DNA from 2 places in the Stutzerimonas sp. R40042 genome. Region 2 is predicted to be linked to the other one. Evidence: riboswitches for the same ligand, from Rfam matches in the RefSeq annotation. Region 2 holds a riboswitch; the other holds the start of a gene.
The links. Region 2 has a riboswitch for cobalamin ahead of OUY36_RS04030 (TonB-dependent receptor domain-containing protein). Riboswitches for the same ligand answer to the same signal wherever they lie in the genome.
Positions count from the first base shown of each region.

Region 1: linked by a shared signal. The riboswitch ahead of btuB (TonB-dependent vitamin B12 receptor) and the one ahead of OUY36_RS04030 (TonB-dependent receptor domain-containing protein) in region 2 are both predicted to bind cobalamin.

Region 1 is NZ_CP113258.1:1,453,755-1,465,346, reverse strand. It holds gene OUY36_RS06965 (cobyrinate a,c-diamide synthase) at 1-220, opposite strand, end outside; gene cobO (cob(I)yrinic acid a,c-diamide adenosyltransferase) at 345-956, opposite strand; gene OUY36_RS06955 (hypothetical protein) at 953-1,522, opposite strand; gene btuB (TonB-dependent vitamin B12 receptor) at 1,569-3,422, opposite strand; cobalamin riboswitch at 3,541-3,760, opposite strand; gene OUY36_RS06945 (metallophosphoesterase family protein) at 3,906-4,709, shown strand; gene nhaD (sodium:proton antiporter NhaD) at 4,730-5,983, opposite strand; gene OUY36_RS06935 (C40 family peptidase) at 6,176-6,700, opposite strand; gene OUY36_RS06930 (C40 family peptidase) at 6,777-7,409, opposite strand; gene OUY36_RS06925 (group II truncated hemoglobin) at 7,593-8,054, opposite strand; gene OUY36_RS06920 (cyd operon YbgE family protein) at 8,146-8,439, opposite strand; gene cydX (cytochrome bd-I oxidase subunit CydX) at 8,436-8,540, opposite strand; gene cydB (cytochrome d ubiquinol oxidase subunit II) at 8,588-9,730, opposite strand; gene OUY36_RS06905 (cytochrome ubiquinol oxidase subunit I) at 9,741-11,381, opposite strand; gene cydP (cytochrome oxidase putative small subunit CydP) at 11,378-11,557, opposite strand.
Region 2 is NZ_CP113258.1:858,845-870,436, forward strand. It holds gene ribH (6,7-dimethyl-8-ribityllumazine synthase) at 1-455, shown strand, start outside; gene nusB (transcription antitermination factor NusB) at 452-937, shown strand; gene thiL (thiamine-phosphate kinase) at 950-1,912, shown strand; gene OUY36_RS04005 (phosphatidylglycerophosphatase A family protein) at 1,964-2,461, shown strand; gene OUY36_RS04010 (retropepsin-like aspartic protease family protein) at 2,546-3,193, shown strand; gene ribA (GTP cyclohydrolase II) at 3,312-3,929, shown strand; gene OUY36_RS04020 (hypothetical protein) at 3,926-4,333, shown strand; gene OUY36_RS04025 (cobalamin-binding protein) at 4,333-5,133, shown strand; gene OUY36_RS04030 (TonB-dependent receptor domain-containing protein) at 5,156-7,012, opposite strand; cobalamin riboswitch at 7,109-7,325, opposite strand; gene OUY36_RS04035 (AAA family ATPase) at 7,398-11,051, opposite strand; gene OUY36_RS04040 (exonuclease SbcCD subunit D C-terminal domain-containing protein) at 11,048-11,592, opposite strand, start outside.

The DNA of each region.
Region 1 (11,592 bases), 590 kb from region 2:
ACTCCTCTTCGCCGACCATCCACAGGTCGAGCTGATAGACCGGCTTGCCACTGGCACGCGCGAGGATCATCGGGTCGAGAAAGTCCGGCCCGCACTTGAACACCCGCACGCGCTTGCCCTGCCGCGCATGCAACCGCGCCAGAGCCGCAGTGACGGTGGTCTTGCCCTGGCCGGAGGCCGGCGCGGCGATCAACAGCGCCGGGCAGCTTCTACTGGTCATTGCGGTCTCTCATCAGCAGCGTAGGGTGGATGACGCTTCACCCATCCACCGACCACGCCGAGGGTGGATGAAACAGACGCCATCCAGCCTACGCAACGGTCCGTGAATGTCTTGAGCGCAGGCATCAAAATTCGACGCCTTTCTGCGCCTTCACGCCGGCCTTGAATGCGTGCTTGATCAGGCCCATCTCGGTGACGGTATCCGCCGCCTCGATCAGACCCGCCGGCGCGCCGCGACCGGTGACTACCACGTGCTGCAACAGCGGACGCGACTCGATGTCGGCGAGCACCGGCGCCAGTTCCAGATAGCCGTACTTCAGGGCGATGTTCAGTTCGTCGAGCACCACCAGGCCGATCTCGGGATCGGTCAGCAACTCGGCCGCCACCGCCCAGGCCTCGCGGGCCTTGGCGATGTCGCGCTGGCGATCCTGGGTTTCCCAGGTGAAGCCCTCACCCATCACGTGGTAGCGGACCTCGTCCGGAAAGCGCCGGAAGAACGCCTCCTCGCCGGTGCTGGCCGCGCCCTTGATGAACTGCACCACGCCGACCTTGATGCCATGGCCGAGCGCACGCGCGACCATGCCGAAGGCGGAACTGCTCTTGCCCTTGCCGTTGCCGGTGTGCACCAGCAGCAGGCCGTACTCGTCCTGCGCCTCGGCGATCTTCTCGTCGATCAGCGCCTTCTTGCGCTGCATGCGCGCCTTGTGGCGATCATCGCGTTCGCTGGATTCGCTCATGCGCGGGCCTCGTCACGCTGCCCAGACCAGGCGCGCAGACCGACGAACAGCAGCGCGGCGACGCCGACATACAGCGCAAGGGTCGACAGGTAGCGCGGGTAATAGGTGGCGATTCGGTCGACCAGCAGCGCCAGCGTCGGCTCCGGGTAGCGCCCGGAGAAATAGAGGAAGCCGCCGCCGGAGAACAGGTAGCAGACGAAGGCGCTGGCCATCACGCACAGCGCCAGGGTCGCCAGGCTGCTGAACTGGTCACGATGCAGACGGGCGTAGAGCCGGCCGCCCAGCCACAGCGAACCGTAAGCCGGCACGAGCATCCAGTAAGCTGGCGACATGCACCAGTCGCTGACCCCGGCCCACTGGATGGCGGCGAAATCCAACAGCGACGCCTCGAGAAACAGTGCCGGAAACACCCACTTCGGCCGCACCAGGACGCCGGCGAGGAAGAACACCGCCCAGGACGCGCTCGGCAGGTTGACGCTGGCGAAGTGCTGTCCGCGGGTCATGGCCAGCAGCGCGGCAAGCGCGAGGCCGCCCAGCAGCTGGTATCTCGGGGCAAGCTTGATCATTGCAGTCTCCTTCTGTGGGCGCGGGCGACATGCCCGCGCCGCGGTCTTACAGCGCCTGGTAGCGCACGGTCAGGTAAGCGGCCTGGCCGGGCTGGTTGTAGCCCTCGGCGGTCTCGTAGTCGGCATCCAGCAGGTTGGCGACGCGCGCCTGCAGACGCCACTCCGGGGTGATGCGGTATTCGCCGCGCAGGTCGAGGGTGGCGTAGCCGGACAGCTCGCGGGTGTTGGCCAGGTCGTCGTAGCGCTGCCCTTCGGCGTGCAGGCTGGCACCGACGCTGAAGGCACCGAGCCGACGGTCGACATCGAGGTTGAACAGCTGCTTGGCCCGACGCGCCAGTTCGTTGCCGCGGTTGGCGCCGGCGGAGCGGTTCTCCGGTTCCAGCAGGCTGTAGTTGGCATTCCAGTCCCAGCCGAGCAACTGGCTGCCGAGCACCAGCTCGACCCCACGGATGCGCGCTTCCTGCACGTTGGCCGGAGCGGAGATGCTGGCGTCATAGGCGATCAGGTCATCCACTACGGTGCGATAGGCATTCACTGCCCAGTGGCCCCAGACATGCTGCCCGGCAAGGCCGATCTCGAGGCTCTCGGAGGTTTCCGCATTCAGCTCGGGATTGCCGTAGTTGGGGAAATACAGCTCGTTGAAGGTCGGTGCCTTGAATGCCGTGCCGTAGCTGATGGTGCCGCGCAGCCAGTCGGTCAGCGCATAGCCGTAGCCGATGTTGCCGGTGTCGTGCTGGCCGAACTGCTCGTTGTCGTCCCGGCGCAGCGACAGCTGCCAATCATGGCGGCCGACTTCGCCCAGGTACTGCGCGAAATAGCCGTCGTTGTCCCGGGAGTCCTCGGCATAGACCGTGGTGCCGTTGACCTCGTCGCGCTGGTGATCGGCACCCAGGATCAGCGTATGCCCCGCAGTCAGCTCGATATCGTTCTGCCAGCTGAGCGTGTCGCGACGGCTGTCGAAGCGTGAATAGAACTGCCCGTCCTGATAGGCATCGGATTTGTCTTCGCTGCGTCCGGCCTGCAGTGTCACCCGCCAGGGTTCCAGCGGACTGAAGCGCGCACGGGTGCCGAAGACCCTCGACTCACCATCGGCATTGGCGCCGAAACCGGACGTGCGGGCGCGGTTTACGCTGTCGTAGTCGTTATGGGATTTGGCCTGCAGCAGGTTGGCGTCCAGCTCCAGGCCGTTGTCGAAGCGGTAGCCGGCGCTCAGTGTCGCGGACAGGTTGCGATAGCCGTCGGCGTCACGTTCGTAGCCGCTGGTGTCCGCCGACTTGACGTTGATGCCGTCGGTGTCCGAGCCGCTGACGCCCAGGCTGTACCAGCCACGACCGTCGCCGCCGGAAACGCCGGCGCTGCCGGTATAGGTGTCATGGGTGCCGTAGCCGGCCGAGAAGAACGGCTTGACGCCCTGCCCCTGGCCCTTGCGGGTGAATATCTGGATCACCCCGCCGATGGCCTCCGATCCGTACAGGCTGGAACGCGGACCGCGGACCACCTCGATGCGCTCGATCAGCTCCAGCGGCAGATCCTGCAGGGCCGCGCCGCCGCCCGTGACCGAGCCGATCTTGATGCCGTCGATCATCACCAGCACATGATCGGATTCGGTGCCGCGCATGAACAGCGAGGTGGACTTGCCGGGCCCGCCGTTGTTGGCCAGCGAAACGCCAGGCACCTGCTTGAGCAGCTCCGGCAGCGAATTGGCCTGGCTGCGCTCGATCCGCTCGCGGTCGATCACGGTTACCGCGGCCAGGCTCTGCTGAGCCGTCTGCGCGGTACGGGTGGCGGTCACCACCTGTTGCTGGAGATCCAGCGGGGCTGCGGCCAGTTGGCCGATGGAAAAGGGAAAACTGCCGAGCAGCACATAGGCCGCTGGCTTGAAACGGGGCTTGCCAGTCAAGGTTCAGGTCTCCGTCGTGCCCACCCGCACGACTGAAAGTCGACGAAGACAGACGGAGGAACCGCAAAAGGAAGGGAATACCGCGAGGGATATGCACCCGCCCAGCGCCCGCCGCACTGTCAGTGAAATGCGACAGGCCGGTCTCCGGGCTTGCGAGCGTATGCCGTGCGGCATCTCGAAACCGCGCCTTCCCATGCGTCATGCACAGTGGCCGTTGCGGTTTCTCGACTCGCCTACCGTTGCGGGGGCAGCGCCGGAATCTTCGTGAGAATGGACCGGCTTCCCTGTTTCACCCGTCTGGCACAAGGCCAGGGGGCACCTGAGGCGACGCGGAGGTTAGTCCAAGGTCGGGGATCACGCAACCACGAGGTTGTCGCACGGCCTCTGCAATCTTCGCTTGCATCTCGCCGCTTGGAACGGCGGACGCCGAAAGGCTTCGAATGCAACAATGCCAGCAAACAGCCAGGACCCTCAGCCAAGCCCATGACCAGCATCGTGCAGATCTCCGACACCCATTTCGGCACCGAGCAACCCGCCGTGGTCCAGGCGCTGGAGGATCATGTAAGTGAGCATCGAGCCGATCTGCTGGTGTTCTCCGGCGACATCACCCAGCGCGCCCGCCGCGGGCAGTTCGCCAGTGCCGCGGCCTTCGTCCGTCGGCTGGAGGCCGACGGCGTCGGCGAAACGCTGGTGATTCCGGGCAATCACGACATCCCGCTGTACAACCTCTTCGCCCGTCTGTTCACACCGTACGGCAACTACCGGCGACACTTCGGTGATGAGCTGGAACCGGTTTTCGAGAACGACGACATGCTGGTGATCGGGCTCAATACCACCCATCCGCGCCGACACAAGGACGGCGTGGTGACGGGGCGGCAAGTGGAACGGGTGGCGCAGCGGCTGGCCGAGGGTGACCCGCGCAAGATTCGCATCGTGGTGGCCCACCAGCCATTCGGCGCGATGGTACCGAGCGATCTGAGCAATCTGCAGCACGGCGCTGAACCCGCGCTGCAACGCTGGGCCGAGCACGGGCTGGATCTGGTGATGGGCGGGCACATCCATCTGCCCTACGTGCTGCCGCTGTCCAGGCAGTACAGCGGCCTCGCGCGGGAGATCTGGATGGTGCAGGCGGGCACCACACTCTCGACCCGCCTGCGTGGCACCTCGCCGAACTCCTTCAACCGGCTCAAGCTGCACCCGGGCGAGGAGAAGAAGGTCTGCGTCGAGCGCTGGGACCTGCTCGACGGTCGCTTCGTGCTGGGCTCGCACTTCAACCTGAGCTGGTGACCCACGCTCGCGCGCCGTGATCAGCCTATCGACAGGCCGATCAGGTAGACCCCGGCGAAGCCAATGTTGAAGGCGATGAACAGATAGAGCATGTGCCGCAGGTAGCTGCCGAAGGTGAGGCCCGGCACCTTGCTCATGGCGACGATACCGGCGGCCGAACCGATCACCAGCAGCGAACCGCCGACGCCGACCGCGTAGGTCAGCACCATCCATTCGGCAACGCCCATCTGCAGCCCGGACTTGAGCAACGCGGCGGTCAGCGGCACGTTGTCGATCGCCGCGGACATCACGCCCATCAGGTAGTTGGCCATCACCGCCGGCACCTGGTCATAGATGTGCACCAGCCCGTCGAGCACGCGAACCTCCTTGAGCATGCCCACCAGCAGAAGGATGCCGAGGAAGAAGAACAGCGTCTCGAACTCCACTTGACGCACGTATTCGAGAATCGGATCGGAGTCGTTGTCGTCGCTGAAGAAGCGCGCAACCAGGAACATCACCGAAAGCCCGGCGAGAAAAGTCAGCACTGGCGGAATCTGGAACAGGAAGTTGCCGATGATGGTGCCGAGAATGGTGCAGAGGAAGATCAGCGCGATGGCGACATCCACGCCGCGCACGTCCTTACGGTGCGCCTGCACCACCACCTCGCCGCGCATACCGATCGACAGCATCGCCGCCAGCACCATCACCGCGATGAACGCCGGAACGGCCAGCACCAGTAGTTGAAGAATCGCCACCTTGCCGGCGAGAAAGATCATCAGCGTGGTGACGTCACCGGTGATCAGCGCGACACCACCGGAGTTGACCGCGAACACCACCAACGTGGCGAACTTGATGGTCTTCGCCCTATCCAGCTGCAGCGAGAGGATCAGGGTGATGGAAACCAGCGTCGCGGTGATGTTGTCGGCCAGCGAGGAGAACACGAAGCAGAAGGTCGCGGTGAGGAACAGCAGCGCGCGCTCACTGATTCTTTGCGGCAAGACGAGATAGATTAGGTTCTCGATCATGCCCTTCTTGTTCAGGTAGGCGACGAAGGTCATCGCCGCCACCAGGAAGATCCACAATCCGGCGATCTCGGCGATGTTCTCGTTGAGGCTTTCCAGCACGGTTTCCCGCACCTCGCCAGCCGGAGCAAAGATGAACAACAGCAGCCAGGCCAGGGTGCCGAAGAACAGCGTCACCTTGGCCTTGTTCACATGGGTTACTTCTTCGAGCACGACGCCAAGCAGCGCCGCCACCGCCAGTGCAATCAGCACGTACGTCAGCAATTCAGGCATATCTCACCTAATGGGAAGTGGGGAAAAAGGGTCTGTGCGCGACGGAACGACGCACGGGGAGGAATTGGGGAGGCGCATGTTAGCCAAAGCACCAGACGAGCGGAATCACCGCATGTCAAACGGAGAATGTTTCAGCATATGAATGCGACTAAAGACAGGCTGTCTACGACGGGGGTTCTATGCGGATGAGGCTCAGGGGTTGCGGGCCAGTTGCTCCTGGTCGAGCACGCGCTTGGCGCCCAGATAACTCTTCTGCCAGTAGCCGGCAGTAAGACTGTCCAGACGTACCGTGCCGCCAGATGATGGCGCGTGAACGAAGCGGTCTTCGCCAACGTAGATGCCTGCGTGGCTGACCCGGCGCCCACCGCTGGTCGCGAAGAACACCAGATCGCCGGGCAGCAGTGCGTCGCGCCGTACCGACGGGCCGCGCAGATTGCTCATGGCTTGAGTAGTGCGAGGGAGCTGGATGCCGGCTGCGCCGCGGTAGACGTAGCCGATCAGGCCACTGCAGTCGAAACCGCTGTCCGGCGTGTTGCCGCCCCAGCGATAGGGCGTACCGACCAGGCCAATCGCGCTGAACAGCACGTCTTCAGCGGCGCCGGGTACGGCCTGATGGGCCTTGGGCGTCTGCACGAGTGGCGGCGTGGGCGCCTGCCCGGCACAGGCGGTCAGCAGCGCAGTCAGAACAACGAGCGTGAGACGAGCCGGATAGTGCATGGCAGAGCGGTCCAGGCAAATGAGCCATCACTCTGCCGGCATGTACGGGAAGACGCAACCCCCACAGGTCGCGGGATCAGTGATGGACCGTGTGCGGAACCAGGTCCGAAGCCAGAGCGAGCACGCGCTTGGCTTCCATGTAACTGGCGCGCCAGTACTTGTCGTCCAGGCTGTCGACGCGCACGCCACCACTGCGGCTGCTGGAGGCATGGATGAACTGGTCGTCGCCGATGTAGATACCGGCGTGGCTGACTCGGCCACGGCCGCGGTTGTTGAAGAACACCACGTCGCCCGGCTCGAGCTCACTGCGCTTGACCACCGGTGCGTCGAGGTTGATCAGCTCGCGAGTGGAACGCGGCAGCTCGAGCCCGGCTTCCTTGCGGAACAGAAAACCGACGAAGCCGCTGCAGTCGAATCCGCTCTTCACCGAACTGCCACCGTAGCGATACGGGGTACCGACCAGGGTGAAGCCGCGCTCGAGGATGCTGTCGGCCAGCTGCGGCAGCTGGTAGTCGTGTTCGTCGGTCAGTTCGGCCAACGACTGCTCTTCACTCTTGTCGAGGGCAGCGAAGTCGAAGTCTGCAAGAGGATGATTGTGCGACAGCCGAGGCGATTCGATCTGCTGCTCGGTCTGTACGGGCTGGCCGGCGCAGGCGGTCAGCAGGGCGATGAGTGCGAGAGGCACGAGGGGTGCGAAGCGTTGGCGCATGGGCACGGCCGTGTCATTGATTCCAAAGTGCCGGCGACTATGCCTTCTATCGCTTCGATGATCAATTTCAATCGGACGAATTGTGACGAATCCCCTGCGACAAAACGTCTGCGCGCCCCGCCTGCGGCCGACGCAGCCGCTTGATCTCGGTTGCGTCGGCCGCGAGAGCACTATCCGGGCTGATCAGCATCCGCACTGCCCGGCGTGCTCCGGCGCGCTTGCGCAACCGCCGGCACCGCAGCCGTGCGCATCATGCGAATCGTTGCGCAGGGCATCGGCCATGTCCGCCATCGCCTGCTCGAGCCGGACGCGCAAGTCACCGCCCATGAGGGTTTCGGCCAGCGCCTTGTGCATGCAGAACATCCATTGGTCGCGCTCGAGCACGCCGATGCGGAAAAAGCGGTGGCGAAAACGCAACCGCGGGTGGCCATGCTTCTCGATGAAACGAGAGGGGCCGCCAAGCCACCCGGAAAGGAAATCGAACAGTCGCTCCCGGATCTGCGTGGTATCGCTGCCATGCATGTCGCGCACTTCGGCTACATCGGGTTCGCACAGCATCAGATCATAGAAGCGGTCGACCAGGCGCCGTAGCGGTTCGTCACCGCCCAGTTCCTGATAAGGGGTTGGTTCGATGGAAGCGTTCAAGACATTACTCCTTGAAGAAAACCGTAGCGGCCACAGACAGGCCGCCGGCTCGTTCGAAAATCGCAACAAGCGGGTCGATTGAAGTGGAGTGCTAGCGCTGCGCCTGCCAGAGAATCAGATAGCCCAACCCCATCAGAGGCCAGCCGAGCAAGGGATGGAACGCCAGGCGCCAGGCGCCGTGCCTGGGCACGAAGCCGACACCATGGATGAAGCCTGCCGAGATGCCCCACATCACGAACATCAATTGCGGATGGCTGTAGCCGCCCTGCCCGTCCAGCATGGCCGCCGGGTGAATCAGCAGAACCAGCGCCAGCGGCCCGGCCAGCAACAGGGAGAGCGTGCGAGCGGCTGCGCCATACAGCCGCCCGCCGGTCAGCCCGATCAAGGCTTTGCGTCCAGGTCCTGCGTGGCCTCGAGCCACAGGGCATTGATGATGCCGAAGCTGCAGGCCAGCAATACGCCGAGAATCCAGGTGAAGTACCACATAGTCTGATCTCCTTGGCACGGTGGGCGACATCCGCCCACCTGCTCGTTCAATAAAGGCCGTGAGGGTTGGCTTCGATGGTCTTCTGGTTGAGGCGCCCCCACATGCGGATGTAGCTCCACAGCGTGTAGCAGAGGATCAGCGGTACGAAGATACAGGCCACGACAAACATGATGCCCAGCGTCTTGTGACTCGACACCGCATCCCAGAGGGTGAGGCTGGAAGCCGGGTCGAGGCTCGACGGGAAGACGAAGGGGAACAGCGCAAAGCCCGCGGTGCAGATGCTGCCAACGATCATCAGGCTGGTACCGAGGAAACTCACGCCACCGCTGTTGCGAGTGGAACCCAGCAGCGCGAGCAATGCGCCGACGATGCCTGCCGCCGGTGCGATCAGGGTGATCGGATAGCGCGAGTAGTTGGCCAGCCAACCGACGTTGTCCTGGGCCACCTGCTTGTCCAGCAGCGGATTGAGCGCTGCCCCCGGATCGGTCACTGAAAGCTGGCTGAAGCCCTGGATTCCCAGCGCCAGCCATGCCCCGGCGGCAACGAAGCCGAACAGGAACACCAGCACGCAGAGGCGCGTTGCCTGCCGCGAGCGCTCGGCCAGGTCACCATCGGTACGCAGCATCAGCCAGGCACCGCCGTGAGCACTGAGCATGCTCAGGCTGACCACGCCACAGAGCAGCGCGAACGGGTTGAGCAATGCGAAGAACGAGCCGTGGTAGGTCGAACGCATCAGCTCGTCGAGCTGGAACGGCAGCCCGAGAAACAGGTTGCCGAAGGCCACGCCGAACACCAGCGCCGGCACCGCACCGCCGACGAACAGCGCCCAGTCCCAGGCACTGCGCCAGCGCGGGTCCTCCACCTTGCTGCGGTAGTCGAAGCCCACCGGCCGGCAGAACAGCGCGAACAGCACCAGCAGCATGGCCCAGTACAGCCCGGAGAAGGCCACCGCGTAGACCATCGGCCAGGCGGCGAACAAGGCGCCACCGGCGGTGATGAACCACACCTGATTGCCGTCCCAATGCGGGGCGATGGTGTTGATCGCCACGCGCCGCTCGTTGTCGGTCTTGCCGACGAAGGGCATCAGCGCCATGGCGCCCATGTCGAAGCCATCGGTCAGGGCGAAGCCGATCAGCAGCACACCGATCAGCACCCACCAGACCAGCTTGAGAACCTCGTAGTCGAACATCTCGTTTACCTCACATCGCGGTCGGTTCGGTGGGAGCGTCCTTGGCGGGCGCCGGGGTGGTAACCGCTTCGCGCAACCGTTGCACCTGATTGGCGGCCGCAGCCTCCAGCTCGAAGTAATAGCGGCCGGTATGCAGGCTGCTCGGGCCGAGCCGCGCGAAGCGGATCATCAGGAACATCTCGATCACCAGAAGCAGGCTGTAGAAGGCGACCAGGGCGATCAGCGAGCCCCAGATATCACCCGCCGCAAGTGTCGAAGTGGAGAGATGGGTCGGCAGCACTTCGGCAATGGACCAGGGTTGACGACCATGCTCGGCGACGTACCAGCCGGTCTGCGCGGCGATCCAGGGCAGCGGTAGGCTGAACAGCGCGAACTTCAACAACCAGGGCTTGTTCTCGGCATTGCGCTTGATCGATGCCCAGCTGGCCAGGGCGAACAGCACCAGCATCAGGAAGCCCGAGAAAACCATCGCGCGGAAGGTCCAGAACAGGCTGAACACGTTGGGAATGGTGTCGAGCGCCGCCTGCTTGATCTGCGCATCGGTGGCATCCACCACGTTGGCGGTGTACTTCTTCAGCAGCAGGCCGTAGCCGAGGTCCTGCTTGACCTCGTTGAAGGCGGCGATGGCTTCGGGCGACTTGTCGCCGGTGCGCAGCACCTGCAGGCGCTCGTAGGCGAGCATGCCGTTGCGGATGCGCAACTCGTGTTCGGCAACCAGCTGTTTGATCCCCTTGACCTCCTCATCCACCGAACGGGTGGCGATCAGCCCCAGCACGTAAGGGATCTTCACCTCGTAGTCGGTGCGCATCTCGTCCTGATTGGGCAGGCCGAACAGGGTGAAGCCTGCCGGCGCCGGATGGGTGTCCCACTCGGCCTCGATGGCCGCCAGCTTGACCTTCTGCACGTCACCGATCTCGTAGCCGGATTCGTCGCCGAGGATGATCACCGAGATGGTCGACGCCAGGCCGAACACCGCGGCAATGGCGAACGAGCGGCGGGCGAAGCCCAGGTCACGCTTCTTCAGCAGGTAGTAGCTGGAGATCGCCAGCACGAAGATCGCCCCGGTGACGTAGCCGGCCGACACGGTGTGGACGAACTTGACCTGCGCCACCGGGTTGAACAGCAGCGCGCCAAAATCCACCAGCTCCATGCGCATGGTCTCGAAGTTGAACTCCGAGCCCACCGGATTCTGCATCCAGCCGTTGGCGATGAGGATCCACAGCGCCGAGAGGTTCGAGCCCAGCGCTACCAGCCAGGTAACCGCCAGGTGCTGCACCTTGGAAAGGCGATCCCAGCCGAAGAAGAACAGCCCGATGAAAGTCGACTCGAGGAAGAAGGCCATCAGCCCTTCGATCGCCAACGGCGCACCGAAGATGTCCCCGACGTAGTGGCTGTAGTAGGCCCAGTTGGTGCCGAACTGGAACTCCATGGTCAGTCCGGTGGTGACGCCGAGAGCGAAGTTGATGCCGAACAGCTTGCCCCAGAACTTGGTCATGTCCTTGTAGATCTGCTTGCCGGTCATCACATAGACCGACTCCATGATGGCAAGCAGGAACGCCAGACCCAGGGTCAGCGGCACGAAGATGAAGTGATACATCGCCGTCATGGCGAATTGCAGGCGTGACAGATCTACAACGCTTTCCGAGATCATCTCGGCCCTCCCTCGGGATTGGCATCCCGTTTATCAAGCAAATGTTCGGCGACACGCACCGAACCGTTTTCGGGAATGCTGGGAGCATCGAACCAGATGTTTTTTATGGTTATGAGGATCGCGACCTTGACCAGCAGCACCAGCACGATGTCCCGCCTGAGCGATGACTTGAACATGCCTACCTCCTTACTCGCCTGCCGAGGCGCATCGC
Region 2 (11,592 bases):
GAACCTTCATCGCCCCGCAGGGCAAATACGCCCTGGTCGTAGGCCGCTTCAACAGCTTCGTCGTCGAGAGCCTGGTCAGCGGCGCGGTCGACGCGCTGGTTCGCCACGGCGTCAGCGAAAACGACATCACCATCATCCGTGCACCGGGTGCCTTCGAGATTCCGCTGGTCGCGCAGAAGGTCGCGCAGCAGGGTGAATACGACGCCATCATCGCCCTTGGCGCGGTCATCCGCGGTGGTACGCCGCACTTCGAATACGTCGCCGGTGAGTGCACCAAGGGCCTGGCCCAGGTCTCCATGGAGTTCGGCGTACCGGTTGCCTTTGGCGTGCTGACCGTCGATTCCATCGAACAGGCCATCGAGCGTTCCGGCACCAAGGCCGGTAACAAGGGCGCCGAAGCCGCACTCTCCGCACTGGAAATGGTGAGCCTGCTTTCGCAGCTGGAGGCGAAGTGAGCCTGAATCACGACGATAGCCAGGACGCACCGCAGCCCAAGGCCAAGGGCAAGATCGCCACGCGCCGGGTCGCGCGCAGCCTGGCGATGCAGGCGTTGTATCAGTGGCACATGGCCGGTCAGAGCCTCAACGAGATCGAGGCGCAGTTCCGCGTCGACAACGATTTCAGCGGTGTCGACGGTGCCTACTTCCACGAACTGCTCAACGGCGTGGCGCGCAAGAAGACCGAGGTCGACCAGGCCATTGCGCCGAATCTCGACCGTCCGCTGGACGAGCTCGATCCGGTGGAGCTGGCCATCCTGCGCCTGTCGACCTACGAGCTGATGCAGCGCATCGACGTGCCGTACCGCGTGGTCATCAACGAAGGCATCGAGCTGGCCAAGGTCTACGGCGCCACCGACGGACACAAGTTCGTCAACGGCGTGCTGGACAAGCTGGCCCCCTCGCTGCGCAGCGCCGAAGTGCGCAACCACAAGCGCTGAGGGCCGCTCGCCTTGCTGGGTGAGTTCGAGCTGATCCGTCACTACTTCGCCGCCGCCGCTTGCGCCAGGGCCGGCGGCGAAGTCGTTCTCGGCATCGGCGATGATTGCGCCCTGTTGAAGATTCCCACTGGTGAGCAGCTGGCGGTATCCACCGACACGCTGGTCGCCGGCGTGCATTTCCCTGATCCCTGCGATCCGTTTCTGCTCGGCCAGCGCGCCTTGGCCGTCGCCGCCAGCGACCTGGCCGGCATGGGCGCCATACCCATCGGCTTCACCCTTGCCCTGAGCCTGCCGAGCGGCGATCCGCTCTGGCTCGCCGAGTTCGCCCGTGGACTGGATGCCATGGCGCTCGACTGCAGCCTGCGTCTGATTGGCGGCGATACCACCCGTGGCCCGCTGTGCCTGACGGTAACGGTGTTCGGCCGCGTGCCGGCCGGGCAGGCGCTGACCCGCGCCGGCGCGCAGACCGGTGATCTGCTCTGCGTCGGTGGTGTGCTGGGCGAAGCAGCCGGAGCGCTGCCCCTGGTGCTTGGTCAGGCGGAAGCCGATGCGGATGTCGCCGAACACCTGCTGGCGCGCTACTGGTCGCCACAGCCTCAGCTGGCCCTGGGCGAGGTGCTACGAGGCAAGGCCACGGCGGCGCTGGATATCTCCGACGGGCTGCTGGCTGATTGTGGGCATATTGCCAAGGCTTCGGGCGTGGCCTTGCAGATCGAGCGTGATCGGCTGCCGTTGTCCGAGCCGCTGCGCCGTTTCGCTGGCGACGCCGAAGCGCTGCGTTGCGCGCTGGCTGGCGGCGACGACTACCTGCTGGCCTTCACCCTGCCGCCTGCCGAACTGGCGCCGCTGCAGGCTGCCGGCTGGCCGGTGCAGGTCATCGGCCGGGTGACGGCGGGGCAGGGGGTGCAGCTGCTGGACGCGGCGGGCAACGAGGTGGCCGTGTCCGAACGCGGCTACAACCATTTCAATCCATGAGGGCGTTGCGGGCCTGCTCAGCCCGCGATCAATCCGAGAAGGAACGCTGTTTTGACTGATACCTCGCCGGTCGCGGCCAAGCCGCAAACTCTGGTCTGGTCCGATCCCTGGCACAACCTGGCGTTCGGCTTCGGTTCCGGACTGATGCCCAAGGCGCCGGGCACCTGGGGTTCGCTGGTAGCGCTGCCGTTCGTGCCGCTGTGGCAGTTGCTGCCAGGCTGGGGTTATCTGCTGATGCTCGGCTTGACCATGCTGTTCGGCGTCTGGCTGTGCGGCAAGGTGGCGCGCGAACTCGGCGTGCACGACCACGAAGGCATCGTCTGGGATGAGTTCGTCGGCATCTGGATCACCTTCTGGCTGGTGCCGGAGGGCTGGTACTGGCTGCTGCTCGGCTTCGTGGTGTTTCGCGTGATGGATATCGCCAAGCCCTGGCCGATCAGCTGGGTGGATCGGCATATTCATGGTGGGGTGGGCATCATGCTCGACGATGTCCTCGCCGGGGTCGCCGCCTGGGCGGTCATGCAGGGACTGGTGGCGCTGTTGGTTTGATTGTGCGTCCGGTCGCTGCAGGCGGTCGGCCATTGAAGGATGATCGGCGTTCGCCCCGGGCCCGGTTTCGAGGAAGAAATAGCCATGCGTAGCGTCTCCGTTCTGTTCGCCAGCCTGTTGCTCCTGCCCGCGCTGGCGCAGGCCGCCTCCATGGTGCAAGTGGTCGGGCTGTTTCCGGGCGCTGCGGTGGTCAACGTCGACGGCCAGCGCAAGCTGGTCAGGGTCGGGCAGACCGGGCCGGGTGGCGTCCAGGTGGTCAGCGCCGATGCCAGCGGCGCGGTGCTGCGGGTCGACGGCGTCGAGCGTCACTACAACCTGAGCCGTGAATACAGCGGCGCCTATGCAGCGCCGAGCAAGACCCAGCTGAGCGTGGCCAAGGGCACCGGCGGCCATTACTGGATTGCCGGTGCGATCAATGGCCAGTCGATCCAGTTCCTCGTCGATACCGGCGCCACCTCGGTGGCGATCAACGAGCATCAGGCTCGTCGCTTGGGCATCGACTATCGTGTCAACGGCCGGCCGATGGTGGTGAGCACCGCCAGCGGCACGGCCAAGGCCTGGCGCGTGCACCTGAACAGCGTCAAGGTCGGCGCGATCGAAGTGCTTGGCGTCGAGGCCGTCGTCGTCGAGGGCGGCTCACCCACCGAGGCGCTGCTCGGCATGAGCTTTCTCGGTCGGGTCAGCTGGCGCGAGGAGCAGGGCGTGCTGGTGCTGGAGTCGAAGACCTCCTGAGTTCAGGCTGATCCGCCTGCACGGCACGATAGACACGCTCGACGGCGAACTCTTCAGCCAGATGTGCCCCCGGTTAGTGTTATAGTGTCCGCTTTTCTGCCGCCTGGGATTTCCGCCCGTGTCTGTCGTGTTCGTCGCCGCTTCCCAACTGCCGACACCGTTCGGCGTGTTCACCATGCATGGTTTTCTCGACCAGGACACTGGCAAGGAACATGTCGCGCTGACCCTCGGCGACGTGGCCGATGGCAAGCCGGTGCTTGGGCGTCTGCATTCCGAATGCCTGACCGGCGATGCTCTGTTCAGCCTGCGCTGTGACTGCGGCTTCCAGCTGGAAGCGGCGCTGCGCGCGATTGCCGACGAAGGTCGCGGCGTGCTGCTCTATCTACGTCAGGAAGGACGCGGCATCGGCCTGCTGAACAAGATCCGCGCCTACGAACTGCAGGACGCCGGCGCCGATACCGTCGAGGCCAACGAGCGCCTGGGCTTCGCCCCGGACATGCGTGACTACGGCATCTGCCTGCCGATGCTCGAGCACCTGGGTATCGCCGAGATCAAGCTGATGACCAACAACCCGCGCAAGGTCAAGGCGCTGCAAGGCTTCGGCATCCGCGTGGCCGAGCGCAAGCCGCTGCAGGTCGCGCACAACCCGCACAACCGCAAGTACCTCGCCACCAAGGCCGGCAAACTCGGCCACATGCTCGGCGAGATCCACCAGGGCGAAGCCGAGCAGTCGTGAACCGCCTCGCCGTTCGCCGCCAGCTCGCGCGTGACGGCTGGCTGCACACCCTCCTGATGGTGATGCCGGTGCTGGTGCTGGGCCGTGCACCGGCACTGCGCATTGACTGGGGCCTGCCTCTTTTCGCTGCCGGCCTGGTCTCGCTGTTCTTCAGCCTGCCGGCCTTCACCGCCTTCAAGCACGCACTGATTGCCATCGAGCAGGCGTTGGAAAGCCCTATGGAGGCCGACGCCTGGGCACGCTTGCGTCGCCTCCGCCGTCGCGGCCTGCTGATCGCCTCGCTGCCGGCCTGGTTCGCCGCCGCCGGGGCGCTGCTGGGCATGGAACCGGTGGCCCGCCTGTTGCTGGTATTCGGCAGCCTGGTGCTGCTGGTGCTCTACCGTATTCCGCGGCAGCTTCACTGATGCGTCACCTTTTGCTCGCCGCTCTGGCGCTGCTGGCCACCTTGCCTGCGGTGGCCGCGCAGCGGGTAGTAAGCCTGGCGCCCTCGCTCAGCGAAATCATGCTGGAACTCGATGCCGTAGACCGCCTGGCCGGTGTGCTGGACGGCGGCGAACGTCCTGCGGCCCTGGCTCAGATGCCATCGGTGGGGCGTTATGGCCAGGTCGAGATGGAGACCTTGCTCAGCCTGCGCCCCGATCTGGTCCTGCTCTGGCCGGACAGCGTGCCGCGCAGCCAGCGCGAGCAGCTGCAGCAGTTCGGTGTTCCCGTGCTGGTGGTGGCGCAGACTCGCCTCGACGGGCTGGCCGAGCAATTCAGGGTGATCGGCCAGGCGGTCGGCCGCACGGAGCAGGGCGAGCGCCTGGCCGAGGCGTTTCGCGCCGGCCTCGCCGAGCTGCGCACAGCCTACGCCCGTGAACAGCCGTTGCGGGTGTTCTACCAGGTCTGGAACCGCCCGCTGTATACCCTCGGCGGGCAGCAGATCATCAGCGAAGCGATCGAGGTGTGTGGCGGGCGCAACGTCTTCGCCGACCTGACCCTGGCCGCGCCGCAGGTGAGCATCGAAGCGGTGCTCGCCCGCGACCCGGAAGTCATCCTGGCCGGTAGCGGGGCGCAGCTGGACGAATGGCAGGCCTGGCCACAGCTAGATGCCGTGCGCAACGGGCGATTGCTGGAAGTGCCCGACAAGGGCCTGGAGCGCCCGAGCTTCCAGATGCTGGGGGCGATCCGGAAGCTCTGCGAGGTGATGGCGGCAGCGCCCTGAGCGGGCGCGCCGGTAGACGCGATTACAGTGATGGAGTCCAGGTGACGGCGAACAGCAGGGTTCGCGCCGCCTCGTGATAGCCGTAATTCTGCGACGGATCCCACCAGTTAGCTCCGTCTGGGCGGTTATAGGTCGCCAGTGCATAGTCGCGATCGAACAGATTGTTGACCTTCGCCTCCCAGCGCAACTCGGGATGGCTCTGCCAGGCTGCTCTTAGGTCGAAGACCCCATAGCCGGACAGCTCGCGGGTGTTTGCGATGGTGTCGTAACGGGCGCTGGAAACGTGCCAACCGGCGCCAGCCGAAAGCGCGCCGAACGTACGATCAAGGTCGATGCTGAGTGTGCGCTTTGCCCGTCGCGCCAGAGTATGGCCGCTATCCCGGTCGCGCGGATCGATGATGCTAACGCCGAGGCTCGCCTGCCAGCCCAACAGCTCACGCGCCGCGCTGGCTTCGAAACCGTTGATCCGTGCCTGGCTGACGTTTTCCATCCGGGTTCCACCCCAGGCAATCATGTCTTCGACATCGGTGCGATAAAGGGAGGCTTCCAGTTGGGTCTCTTCGAATTCGCCGCGCCATTGCAATTCGTACGTCTTCGAAGTCTCCGGCTTCAGGTCCGGATTGGGACCCCAGGCGGGCGGTGCGTAGAGGTCGGTGAACGTCGGGGCGCGGAAGCCTTCGCCATAGCTCAGAATCCAGCGCTGCGACTGACCTACCGGCAGGCTGAAGGCTGCGTTCCAGCTGTTGTGGCTGCCAAACTGCTGGTTGTCGTCGTGACGCAGACCCAGTTCGGTGCCGAAGTGTTCGCCCTGGAAGCTGTGCTGAGCAAAAAAGGCGAGATTGTCGCGGCTGTCTTCCTGGTAGGCGGTGGTGGCATCGAGGCGGTCCTCGTACCAGTCGCTGCCCGCGCTAAGCTGCTGGCGCTCGCTCAGCTGCAAACGGTTGATCCAGGCTGCAGAGTGGCGGGTGGTCTCCAGCAGACCGTCGTTGTAGTTGGAGCCGACCGCGCGGTTGCGATCGAAGCTGCGACCCAGCTCCAGACGGCTGTTCCAGACGTCGCTTAGCTGGCCGTCCAAATAACCGCTGTAGCTGCTGACACGAAACTCGTCCTGCGGCGTGCCCGGGGCGAACTCGTAGGCATCGTCATACTCGTTCTTGCCGCGCTGGTCGTTGAGACTCAGGCCGGCTTTCCAGTCCGCATCGAACTGGTGATCCAGCTTCAAGTGCAGGGCCTTGTTGCGCTGGCCATCGTTGTCTTGGTCAGCGCCGCGATTGTCGCGGGTGATGTCGAAGCCGTCGCGCTCATCGAGGCTGGCGCCGAGGTGGACGCGAGTCTGCTCCGTTCCTGCTGCCAGGCTCAGGCTGCGCTGAAAGGTCTGGTCGCTGCCGGCGGCCAAGCGGACTTCCGGATTTATTCCGGGTTTGCCGCGACGGGTAAAGATCTGGATGACGCCACCAATGGCATCCGCGCCGTAAAGCGAGGAGCGCGGCCCACGGATCACTTCGACACGCTCGATGTTGTCGATAGCCAGGTAGTCGAGACGGGCGAAGCCGCTGGTGGCTGAAGCAATGCGTTGGCCGTCGACCAGTACCAGTGTTTGCGCGGTTCCGGTGCCGCGCAGCGACAGCGATGGCAAGCCACCGGCGCTGCTCACCTGCACGCCCGGGACCCGACGCAACAGCTCGGGCACGTTGCGTGCCTGCAGGCGTTCGATATCGGCGCGAGTGAAGACGGTATTGGCTGCAGTGGCCTGGGCGCGGGGCTCGGCCTGGCGGGCCGAGGTGATAAGCATGCTCGGCAGTTCCTGCTCGGCATCGGCAGCAAACACCTGCACGCCAGGCAGCAGCGCCACGGCGAGGGCAAGTCGGGACAGTTTCATTCTTGGAATTCCTCAAAAGATCGCAAACTTTTGAGGAGGGCAGGAACAAGCGCGGGATGACGGGCAGCAGCGCTTGACGGTGCTGCCCTCCGCAACACCAGTCGAATCCGTCAGGCCGGTCTCCGGGCTTTCGACACGCATCACGCTCACCTTCCCATGTCGGAACACAGTGGCTGTCGAGCGGACGGCGATCCCTGAGGATCACGGTCGATTACCGTTGCGGGGGCAGCGCCGGCCTTGCTCTTCGAGCGCACCGGCTTCCCGTTTAATGCCGACCTTTTGGTCGCGCACACCTGGGCGGATAAGAAAACGCGCGAACCTTACGGCCGATGCTGGCGAAACACAAGCGGACCAATGGCCGCAAGGTCTGCCAGCCCGGCGACCGCTAGGACAGCCCGCCGACGATCTTCAGCCCGCTCTGCCCGTTGCCCTGGCGCTGCACCTGAATCTGCACCGGGATGCGTTCGTGCATCTCGGCCACGTGGCTGATCACTGCCACCTTGCGGCCCTGGGCCTGCAGCGAATCCAGCGCGTCCATGGCGATCTGCAGCGACTCGGGATCGAGGCTGCCGAAGCCCTCGTCGATAAACAGCGATTCGATCCTGAGCTTGCTCGACGCCATCGAGGCCAGGCCCAGTGCCAGGGCCAGCGAGACGAGGAAGGTCTCGCCGCCGGACAGCGAATGCACCGAGCGCAGCTCGTCGCCCATCTCGGTATCCATCACCAGCAGGCCCAGCGGACTTCCGCCGCGCTTGAGCCTATAACGGCGGGCCAGCTGACGCAGCTGCACGTTGGCGTGCTGCACCAGCAGGTCGAGGTTGTAGGCCTGGGCGATCTTGCGGAAGGCGCCGCCGTCGCTCGAGCCGATCAGCGCGGCGATACGCCCCCAGCGCTGCATTTCGGCGCGCGCCTCGTCGATCTGTGCCAGCAGCGCGTGGCTCTGGCGGCGGCGCTTGTCGTCGTCGAGCAGCGCGGCGCGGGTTTCGGCGCAGCGCTGCTCGGCCTGTTCGCAGCGCTGCAGCTGTTCGGCGTGTGCCTGTTGCAGCTGCGTGGCTTCAGGCGCCTCGGTCTGTTGCTGCTGATGGCTAGCCAGTCGGGCGAGACAGCCGTCGAGTCGCTCGCGACAGCGAGTCAGGGTTTCGGCGTTCTGCTGCAGGCGCTGGCGCGCCTCGCTCAGCATTGCCTCGTCCATCTGCAGCAACTGGGCGAGGGTGGCGTCGTCCAGCGCCGGATGGGCGCTGCGCCAGGCGGCGAGTTCGACCTGCAGCGCGTCGCGCTCCTGCTGCAGTTCGGCGTGGCGCTGGCGGCCGCTCTGCTGTTCGCTCTGCAAGCGGGTCAGGCCGAGTCTGCCGTCGTTGAGTTGGCGCTCGATTTCGACCTGGGCCTGGCGCGCGGTCTGGATGGCCAGGTCCAGTTGCTGCTGCCAGGTGCTGGCGCTGGGCTGCTCGCCGAGGCTGGTCTGCAGTGCCTGCCGGCAGGCCAGCAGCAGCTTCTCGCGTTCGGCCAGGCGTGCCTGGCAGCTCGCCTGTTTCTCCTGGCGATGGCGTTGTTGCAACTGCTCGTCGCTGCGGCGCTGCTCGCACTGGCGCAGCTCATCGGCCAGCTCGGTCTGCGCCTGCAGTTGCTGCAGGCGCGTGGCGATGTCAGCGTCCAGCTCCATAAAGGTCTGCGCCGGATCTTCGCGCCAGTGCTGCAGACGCTCGGCCGGTAGCAGCTCGGCGAAGGCCGTCAGCTCTGCGTCGAGCTGCTGGGCGTCGCGGGCGAGGGCATCGCGCTGGCGCTCGAGCTGCTGGGTCGCTTCGACGCAGGCCTCGCGCGCGGCCTGCCAGGCTTGCTGCAGGGTTTCGCTGCGCTGCTGCAACCCGAGCAGTTGTTGTTGCTGCCGGCTGGCATCGGCGATCTGCTGGTTCAGGTTCGCCAGTTGGGCTTCCAGCCAGTCCGCGCGTGTTCCTTCGGGTTGGCGAAGCAGTTCGGCATGCGCTGGCAGGGCGTGCAGACGCGGGGCCAGCGTCTGCAGCTGCGCCTCGACCTCGCTCTGACGCTGCTGGCTCTGGCGCAACTGGGTGTTCAGCGCGACGTGGCGGTCGCGCAGTTCCTGCAGGCGCTGGTCCTGGGCCTGCAGCGCTTCGCGGGCGCGTTCGGCCTCGTGGTCATCCTGCTGATCGAGGCCGGCGAGCATGGCATCGGCCGCATGCCAGGGATGTTCCTGGCTGCCGCAGACCGGGCAGGGCTCGCCCGGCACCAGCGCGGCGCGTAGCGCCTCGACATTCGCGCTGCGCGCCAGGCGCTGGCGTTCGAGCAAGGCGAGGGTGACGTTCAGCGCCTGCTCGGCGGCGTCGCGCTCGGCGCGGACCTGTTTGCCCAGCGGCACCAGGCCGTCCAGCTCCGCCTGCTGGCCGGTGGTGGCGTCGCTCAGTTCGCGTCGGCTGGTTTCGAGCCCGCGTTGCTGAGACCAAAGCTCGCGCAGGGTCGCGGTTTCGCGCTCGGCCTGGCGCCATTGGTCCAACTGCCCATGCAGTTGGGCGAGCTGTTCGGCCAGGCCGACTTCGCTGCCGCGCTCATGCTGTAGAGCGTCCAGCGCCTCGCGGGCCAGGCTTTGCCGGGTTTCGGCAGCCTTGGCCTGCGCTTCCAGTGCCGGGAGTTCGCCCTGACCTTGCTGCAGCCGTGCTGCCAGCTGCACGGCCTGTTGCAGACGCGGGCGGTAGCCGTCCCAGGCGCTGCACAGCGGTTGCAGCGCGGCGCTGCGCCCCAGTTGCTGGCTCAGCGCGGCGAGTTCCGCCGCGGCGCGCTGCTGGCGCTCGGCGAGCTGCGTGAGCGTCGCTGCGCCCGCAGTCACCTCGGCATCGGCCCGGGTGCTGTCCTCGCGGATAGTGGTCAGGTCGGCGTTCAGATGCTGCAGGCGTTCCTCTTCACGGCGCGCCTGGGCCAGCCGCGGTTCGGCGTCCTGGCGCGCCTGTTCGGCCGAACGCAGTTGCTCGCTGGCGGCGCTGCATTGGCTCTGCAGCTCGGCCAGGCGCTGCTGCACGGCCTGTTCCTCATGCTGCAGGCGCGCCAAGCTGTCGGCGGCCTTGTCCAGCAGCGGGCCGAGATCCTGTAGGCGCAGGAAGCGATGGCGCTGCGGCGCCAGTTGCTCGAACAGGTCGAGAATGCGCCGGGCCTCGGCGAGGTTTTCGCGCTCGTATTCGGCATCCTGCAGTTGCTGGCATGCCGCTTCGCGCTCGTTTTCCAGGCGCTGCAGTTCGCTGAGCCATTGCCGCTGCGCTTCCAACGCCTTGAGCTGCTGCTGCTGCGCTTTCAGCGCGTCGAGCTGAGCCTGATGTTCGCGCTCCAGTTCGTCACGCTGCTCCGGCTCCAGTGGCTGCAGGCCGCCGGCCTGCTGCTCCAGACGGGCGAGGCCTTCCTTCGCCTCCTTGGCGGCTTCGAAGGCGGCCTGGCCGAGGCGGCTGTAGAGGCCGGTATCGGTGAGCTTTTCCAGGAGGGTGCCGCGCTCGTTGTCATCGGCCTTGAGGAAGGCGGAAAACTCGCTTTGCGCCAGCAGCACGGCGCGGGTGAACTGGGCCAGGGTCAGCCCCAGGCGGGCTTCGAGCAATTCCTTGAATTCGCGTTTCTTGCCGCTGGCCAGGAGCGTGCCGCTGTCGAGATCCGTAAGGCTCTGGCTGCTGGCCTGCAGGCGGCCGTCGATCTTCTCGCGGGCGCGCTTGACCTCCCAGCGTGCGCGGTAGCGGTGGCCGTCGACGCCGACGAAATCGACCTCGGCGTAGCCGCTGCCGCAGCCGCGGCGCAGCAGGTTGCGCTCGTCGCCACCGCCGATTTCGGCCTCCACGTCGGGGACCTTGTTCAGCGGTGACACGCCGTCCAGCCGCGGCGTGCTGCCGAACAGCGCCAGGCACAGGGCGTCGAGAATGGTGCTCTTGCCAGCGCCGGTGGGCCCGGTGATGGCGAACAGCCCGGCGCTGGCCAGCGGTTCGGCGGTGAAGTCGATGACCTGCTCGCCGGCCAGCGAGGCCAGGTTTTTCAGGCGGATGGCGAGAATTTTCATCGGTCATCCTCCGCATGGGCGAACTCGACGCGTTGCAGCAAGGTGGCGAAATCGTCCAGCGCCTGTTCATCCGCCGGGTTGCCGTACTGTTCTTCCCAGGCGCGGGCGAACAGTTCCTGCGGGGTGATCTGGTCGAGGCCGAGCAGCACTTCCGATTCCGTCTCGCCGCGCTTGCCGGCGTATTCGCTGGCGATGCGCACCAGTCGGCAGGCCTTGCCGGTTATCGCGGTTTCGATGCGCTGGCGCAGGTCCGGCAGCGGTTCGTCGAGCAGTACGCGTACCTCGAGCCAGGGCAGGTGTTCGTCGAACAGGCCGGTGGGCGGCAGCGCCTCCAGCGCGGCGATCACCTCGGCCAGCGGGGCGCGGCCGATGCGGATCATCTCCACCGCGCGCGGCACCGGCAGGCTTTCGGCCTGCGCCAGCTGCTCGCCGTCGAGTTCGACCAGCAGCACCTGATGGGGGTAGTTGACCTCGGCGAAGGACAGCGGCAGCGGCGAGCCGCTATAGCGGATGCGTGCCTGCCCGGCGACCTGCTGCGGCT